DNA from 2 places in the Dictyobacter halimunensis genome. Region 2 is predicted to be linked to the other one. Evidence: riboswitches for the same ligand, from Rfam matches in the RefSeq annotation. Region 2 holds a riboswitch; the other holds the start of a gene.
The links. A riboswitch is a leader RNA that binds a small molecule or an ion and turns the genes downstream of it on or off. The one in region 2 is predicted to bind S-adenosylmethionine.
Positions count from the first base shown of each region.

Region 1: it holds a riboswitch for S-adenosylmethionine, as region 2 does, so the genes downstream of both, metK (methionine adenosyltransferase) here and metX (homoserine O-acetyltransferase MetX) in region 2, are expected to answer to the same signal.

Region 1 covers NZ_BSRI01000002.1:4,130,045-4,133,253, forward strand. The annotation lists gene ahcY (adenosylhomocysteinase) at 1-1,027, shown strand, start outside; SAM riboswitch class I at 1,260-1,377, shown strand; gene metK (methionine adenosyltransferase) at 1,548-2,798, shown strand; gene AABA21_RS31070 (acyl-CoA dehydrogenase family protein) at 2,980-3,209, shown strand, end outside.
Region 2 covers NZ_BSRI01000002.1:1,507,411-1,510,619, forward strand. The annotation lists gene AABA21_RS20235 (homocysteine synthase) at 1-153, opposite strand, end outside; gene metX (homoserine O-acetyltransferase MetX) at 173-1,318, opposite strand; SAM riboswitch class I at 1,750-1,867, opposite strand; gene AABA21_RS20245 (Uma2 family endonuclease) at 2,077-2,655, opposite strand; gene AABA21_RS20250 (aldo/keto reductase) at 2,791-3,209, opposite strand, start outside.

The sequences.
Region 1 (3,209 bases), 2.6 Mb from region 2:
TCTTTCGACGCAGGATGATGTGGCCGCCGCGCTGGTGAGCGAGTATGGTATCCCAACCTATGCCATCAAAGGCGAGGATGAGAAGACCTACTACAGCCACATCAACTCGGTGCTCGACCACAATCCTCAGATGACGATGGATGATGGTTGTGACCTGGTTTCAACCCTGCATACCACTCGCACAGACCTGATCCCCAACATCATCGGTGGCATGGAAGAGACCACCACCGGCGTGATCCGCCTGCACAGCATGGAGAAGCAGGGTGTCCTGCGCTTCCCGGTTCTGGCGGTTAATGACTCTGACACCAAGCATTTATTTGATAATCGCTATGGAACAGGTCAGAGCACGCTGGACGCGATTATTCGCTCGACCAATGTCCTGCTGGCTGGTCGCACCATCGTGGTCTTCGGCTATGGCTGGTGTGGTCGTGGTGTGGCCTCCCGTGCCCATGGCCACGGCGCCAACGTGATCGTCTGCGAAGTCGATCCTACCCGTGCCCTGGAGGCCGTCATGGATGGCTATCGCGTCATGCCCGGTGTAGAGGCTGCCGCCCTGGGTGATGTCTTCATTACCGTGACCGGCGACATCAACGTGATCGACCAGGCTCACATGGAGAAGATGAAAGACGGCGCCCTGATCGCCAACTCTGGCCATTTCAATGACGAGATTAACATTCCGGCTCTGGAGAAGTTGGCCACTGGCAAGCGTCGCGTGCGCGACTTTGTCGATGAGTACACCTATGCCGATGGTCGCCATGTGCACTTGCTGGCCGAGGGCCGCCTGGTCAACCTGTCCGCCGCCGAAGGCCATCCCGCCAGCGTGATGGATATGAGCTTCGCCAACCAGGCCCTGGGTTCAGAGTTCATGCTCAACCATGCCAAAGAGTTGAAGCCCCAGGTCTACACCCTGCCACAGGATCTCGATAAAGAGATCGCGCGCCTCAAACTGCATGCCATGGGCATCAAGTTTGATACGCTCACCGAAGAGCAGGAGAAGTACCTCAACTCATGGGAGTCCGGCACCTAAGCCATCTTTCATGTGGTTCCGGATAGCAGGCTGGCGGCATAGTATCGCGCCAGCCGCTATCCTTCGCTTCTCCTTCTCATCATGCATCAATGTACTTGATCCATGCATGCTGATAGCGCTTGCATAGATTTGACAGCTAGCATATCTGTAGCGTACAATTATAAGCAATGTTAAGCGCATAGGTGGTGTTAAACCCCTGCTACATGGACAAATAAATACATGAGTGTAATCACTCTCATCAAGAGAGGTGGAGGGAAACGGCCCGATGAAGCCCGGCAACCCGCCTGTTTTCACTAATAAACAGGAAGGGTGCCAATTCCGGCGGTCTATGCTATGCCGCAAGATGAGGGGAATGTGCAATAGCCACACCCCTGAGAAAAAGGGGTTTTTTTATGCCTGAGCCCCACATATACTTCTCACTTCACCTTCAGCATAGAATAAAAGTAATTAATATGGCCATACATATGCATGTGTCACCAATTTTTTTCGAGAAAGGAATGGCCCATTCATGACAAGTTTCATGCATGATCCTAAAACATTTTTTACCAGCGAGTCGGTGACTGAAGGTCATCCAGATAAACTCTGTGATCAAATTTCGGACGCGATTCTGGATGCGATTCTGGCGCAGGACCCTATGGCTCGTGTGGCCTGTGAGACGGCTACAACGACAGGCCTGGTTCTGGTTGCAGGTGAAATTTCAACGTCAGCCTGGGTCGATATGTCGGCGGTCGTGCGCCAGACTATCGAGCAGGTCGGCTATATCAATGCCGATTATGGTTTCGACTATCGCACCTGTGGTGTTACTACCTCTATTGGCAAGCAGTCGCCCGATATCGATATGGGCGTCAGCCATTCCCTGGAGAGCAAAGGCGACAAGGTCGTGCGGTTGACCGACGACGAGCTAGAGCGCATCGGCGCTGGCGACCAGGGTATGATGATCGGCTTTGCCTGTAACGAGACCCCCGAATTGATGCCGATGCCGATCAGCCTGGCCCACAAATTGACGCGCCAGCTCTCGCAGGTACGCCGCAAATCCTGGAGCGGCCAGGGCCCGATGACATATTTACGTCCCGATGGTAAGGCACAGGTTACGGTACAGTATGAGCATGGCGCACCAACCCGCGTCGATACGATCGTGATCTCTACCCAGCACGCCGACTATGTGGATCGCGAGCAGATCCGCCAGGATGTGATCGAGTATATTATTAAGCCCGTTATCCCCGCGCATCTGCTGGATAAAGACACCAAGTTCTATGTCAATCCTACCGGTCGCTTTGTTACCGGCGGTCCCATGGGCGATGCCGGCCTGACTGGCCGTAAGATTATTGTCGATACCTATGGCGGCATGGCTCGCCATGGTGGTGGCGCCTTCAGTGGTAAAGACGCGACCAAGGTTGACCGTTCGGCTGCCTACGCGGCTCGCCATATCGCGAAGAACATCGTGGCCGCCGGACTGGCGGATCGCATTGAGCTGCAGATCGCTTATGCCATCGGCGTGGCGCGTCCGCTCTCGCTGTTCGTTGAGACCTTCGGCACCGGCAAGGTTTCGGATGAAGAGATCATTCGCCTGATCAATGAGCACTTTGATCTGCGCCCGGCGGGCATTATCCAGGCACTGGACCTGCGCCGCCCCATCTACCAGCCGACCGCTGCCTTCGGTCACTTCGGCCGCACCGACATCGATCTGCCCTGGGAGGCTCTGGATAAAGTCCCCATGCTGCGCAAAGGCGTCGGCGCCAGCGCCGAAACCAGCGAAGCAGTCTCTCAGTAATCTTCAATAGTTGAGATAAAAAAATGGTGATGGGGGGTGTACGCCTCCTATCACCATTTTTTTATCTCAACTATATTTTCCCTCTCGCTATTTCTGGTCTGCATCTACTATAATGTGTGATGTACAGATTACCTGTACCTATCACAACTTATATGCATAGTGCAGAAAGGATCACCTCGAGATGGACTTTTCACTCAATGAAGAGCAGATGGCCATTCGTCAGACATGCAGGGAATTCGCTGAACAAGAAATCAAGCCCATTGCTGAAGAAATAGATGCCACTGGTTCGTTCCCCTACGCGCTGATTCGCCAGATGGGCGAGCTTGGTCTGCTAGGATTGCCTTTCCCCGAAGAATATGGCGGGGCCGGAGCGGATTTTCTTTCGTATTGTCTGGCTATTGAGGAGATTTC
Region 2 (3,209 bases):
GAGATTCGCCGCATGTTCAGGGCTATCAAAGACATAAGATGAGGTCTGATAAATAGGCACGGCGCGCGCCCCGGTGGCACTATCGGCGGTTTCCTGTCCAGCATGCAAAGACAACGTTTCAAAACCATAGCTACGATTACTATTTAATGCCATGAGATTTATTTCTCCTTTTTTATAGTGAGAATTGGTGGAGGACGGTGTTTAATTGGTCCCATTCTTTCAGGAACGCATCGTGGCCATGGGGAGAGTTTATCTCCACATAGCGCCCATCGCCTCCAACGGTTTGTACTTTATCTGCCAGCCAGCGCACATGTGACGCCGGGAAAAGAAAATCGGAGCTGATCCCGACAAAGAGCATCTTACTCTGGATGCGTCCGAGCGCATCTTCAAGAGAGGCATACCCCTCGCTTACATCATAAAGATCCATCGCTCGGCTGATATAGAGATAGCTATTGGCATCAAAGCGGCGCGCGAGCTGATCGCCCTGATAGTAGAGATAGTTTTCGACATCGAAGCGGCCACCCAGATTGGGAGAAAAGGTCGGCGCGGTCACCGGTTCGCGCTGCGCCTGCTTGCGCGCGAAGCGCTGCTCCATCGACTCCTCGCTCTGATAAGTGATCATCGCCAGCATGCGCGCGATCGCCAGGCCCGTCGCGGGTCCCTGGTCCAGCCGGTAATCCCCACACTGCCAGGCGGGATCAGCCATAATCGACTGGCGAGCCACCTCATTAAAGGCAATCGCCTGGGCCGACACAGCCGCCGAGGCCGCGATCACGGCCACTTTATCCACGATATTAGGGTAAGTGACCGCCCACTCCAGCGCCTGCTGTCCCCCGATGGAGCCACCGGCCACCATGGCCAGTCGGCGCACGCCCAGGTGCTTGATCAGCTTATACTGGGATCGCACCATGTCACGGATCGTGATCACGGGAAAGCGCATACCATAAGGTCGTCCGGTCACAGGATTCTCTGAGGAAGGGCCGGTACTACCGGAACAGCCGCCAATAATATTGGCGCAAATCACAAAGTAGCGCGCAGTATCAAAGTATTTTCCGGGACCGATCAGGGGATTCCACCAGGCAGCCTTAGGATTCTCTGGATCTTCGACATCATGGGCATGAGAACTACCGGTCAGCGCATGCGTAATCAAGATCGCATTATCGCCGGTGGCATTGAGCTCCCCCCAGGTCTCATACGCCAGCGTCACCGGACCCAGTCGGTCGCCGCGCTGCAGCAAAAGCTGATCAAAAGTGAATGTAAACACTTCATTCTCTGTCTGCGTCTTTATTCGATTTATATATTCTAATTGCGCTACCATGCAATACTCTCCTCCTGGAAAAAGGAACAAAAAAACCCTCACCCTGCAGGGGCGAGGGGTAAACGTCTTCGCGGTACCACCCTGATCTATTGACACCTCACGGCGCCAACCTTTACGAGTGTTATCCTGTCAACCTGGCCATTCAAACTATCCACAACTTAACGGCCAGTGGCAATCCATAACACTACAGCTATAACGTAGCTCACGGCACAATCTACTACCTCGCCAAAGGGTTCAATCTGCAACTCAGAGGCCATATTCAATGCCGGTACGGCGCTGACATCTCATCGTCGTCAACTCTCTGTAGCCGCCCATTCTCATTTACTCTTCCTCTTCAACGCAATTCTCTTTTTCAATTGTAAGGTACACCAGATTCCAGGAAACAGGTAACAAAAAAGCCCCACACTTGGGGGGCCGCTACATTGCTGTTCCCCTCATCTTGCGAAACATGCGCAGCACGTTTCACCGGAATTGGCACCCTGCTTGCTACATTGCAAACGGGTTGCCGGGCTTCACAGGGCCGTATCCCTCCACCTCTCTTGATGAGAGCAGTTATCACTGCATTTATTCAGTTATAGTATGTTCTTTTGTTTGCGATTTGTATCTTAATGTTATTGAGTAGTATACCCAAGGTAGTTAAACGCTGTCAAGGGCACAACCATACCAAACATGTGTACGAAATACACATATCGCCATATTTGCGCAAGTTGGGTCAAGCCCAGCACCTACGATGCGGGAAGCCGGGACGAACCCGGCACCTACGGTTCTTCTTCTAACTCCAGGTAAACTTTGGCATAAATCTCTTTGAGCGTAAAGCTGACTTCAATACTGGAGAGTTCTATAATATCCCTGTCATCGGTAAAGATAGAATGCTGCCACCGGGACATGCCCAACCGATGATGGTGCTCTACCAGACGCCGGCGCGAATCAACAAACAGGATCTCCTGGATGGTAGGATAGCGCTGATACGCGAGTAGCTTCTCTCCCCTATCAGTCTTCTCGGTCGAAGGAGAATGGACCTCTACAACCACGGAGGGAGCTTCTAAGGCCCTCTTGCGCGTCCAATCAGCCGGATCGCAGGAGACAGATACATCAGGATAATAGATGCGGTTATCAAGCAATTCCACCGCCGCGTCAGAGCCATACACATTGCACTCAGAGTCATACAAAGCACGATCCAATATACCAGCAATCCTGGCCGCGATCTGAGAATGGGCAAGCGTCCCACCAGTCATCATGCGGATATCGCCATCAATATACTCATATTTCCGTTCAGGAAAGCTTTCGACCATCCTCCAATATTCATCTAACGTGTATCTGTGCAACGGATCATGCATAACAGCCCCCTCCTAAACAAATCAGCCCAACTTGTATAGTCACACCATACACCATGTATACAAGAAAAAACAATAACCAACCAGTAAAAAAGAGGTGGTTCTTCAGAAGTTGCAAGCCACCTCTTTTTTCAGCATTTAGTCCCAGGAGGAAGCCTGGTTGAGGGCGGTAATCTGGCCAAGGTTCAGGGTGATGTCGACCGCCTCCAGGCTGGGCTGCAGTTGATCGGCGCTGTTGGCTCCGATGATAGGAGCGGTAACAGTGGGCTGAGCCAGCAGCCAGGCCAGCGCCACGGCACTCGGCGTGGTTTCAATTTCCCGGGCGATGCGCTTGACGACATCGACGGTACGCCAGGCACCCTCAGAGTCATACTTCTGCGCAATCGAGCTGGCACGTTCGCTCTCAGCATTTCCGCCGCGCTCGTATTTGCCCGTCAGGAAACCACCGGCCAGTGAGCTATAGGGGATCACACCGATCTGGTGCTGCTCACAGATCAGTTTGAGCTCGCTCTCGAACTCGGCGCGATGGACCAGGTTATAATGTGGCTCCAGCACAT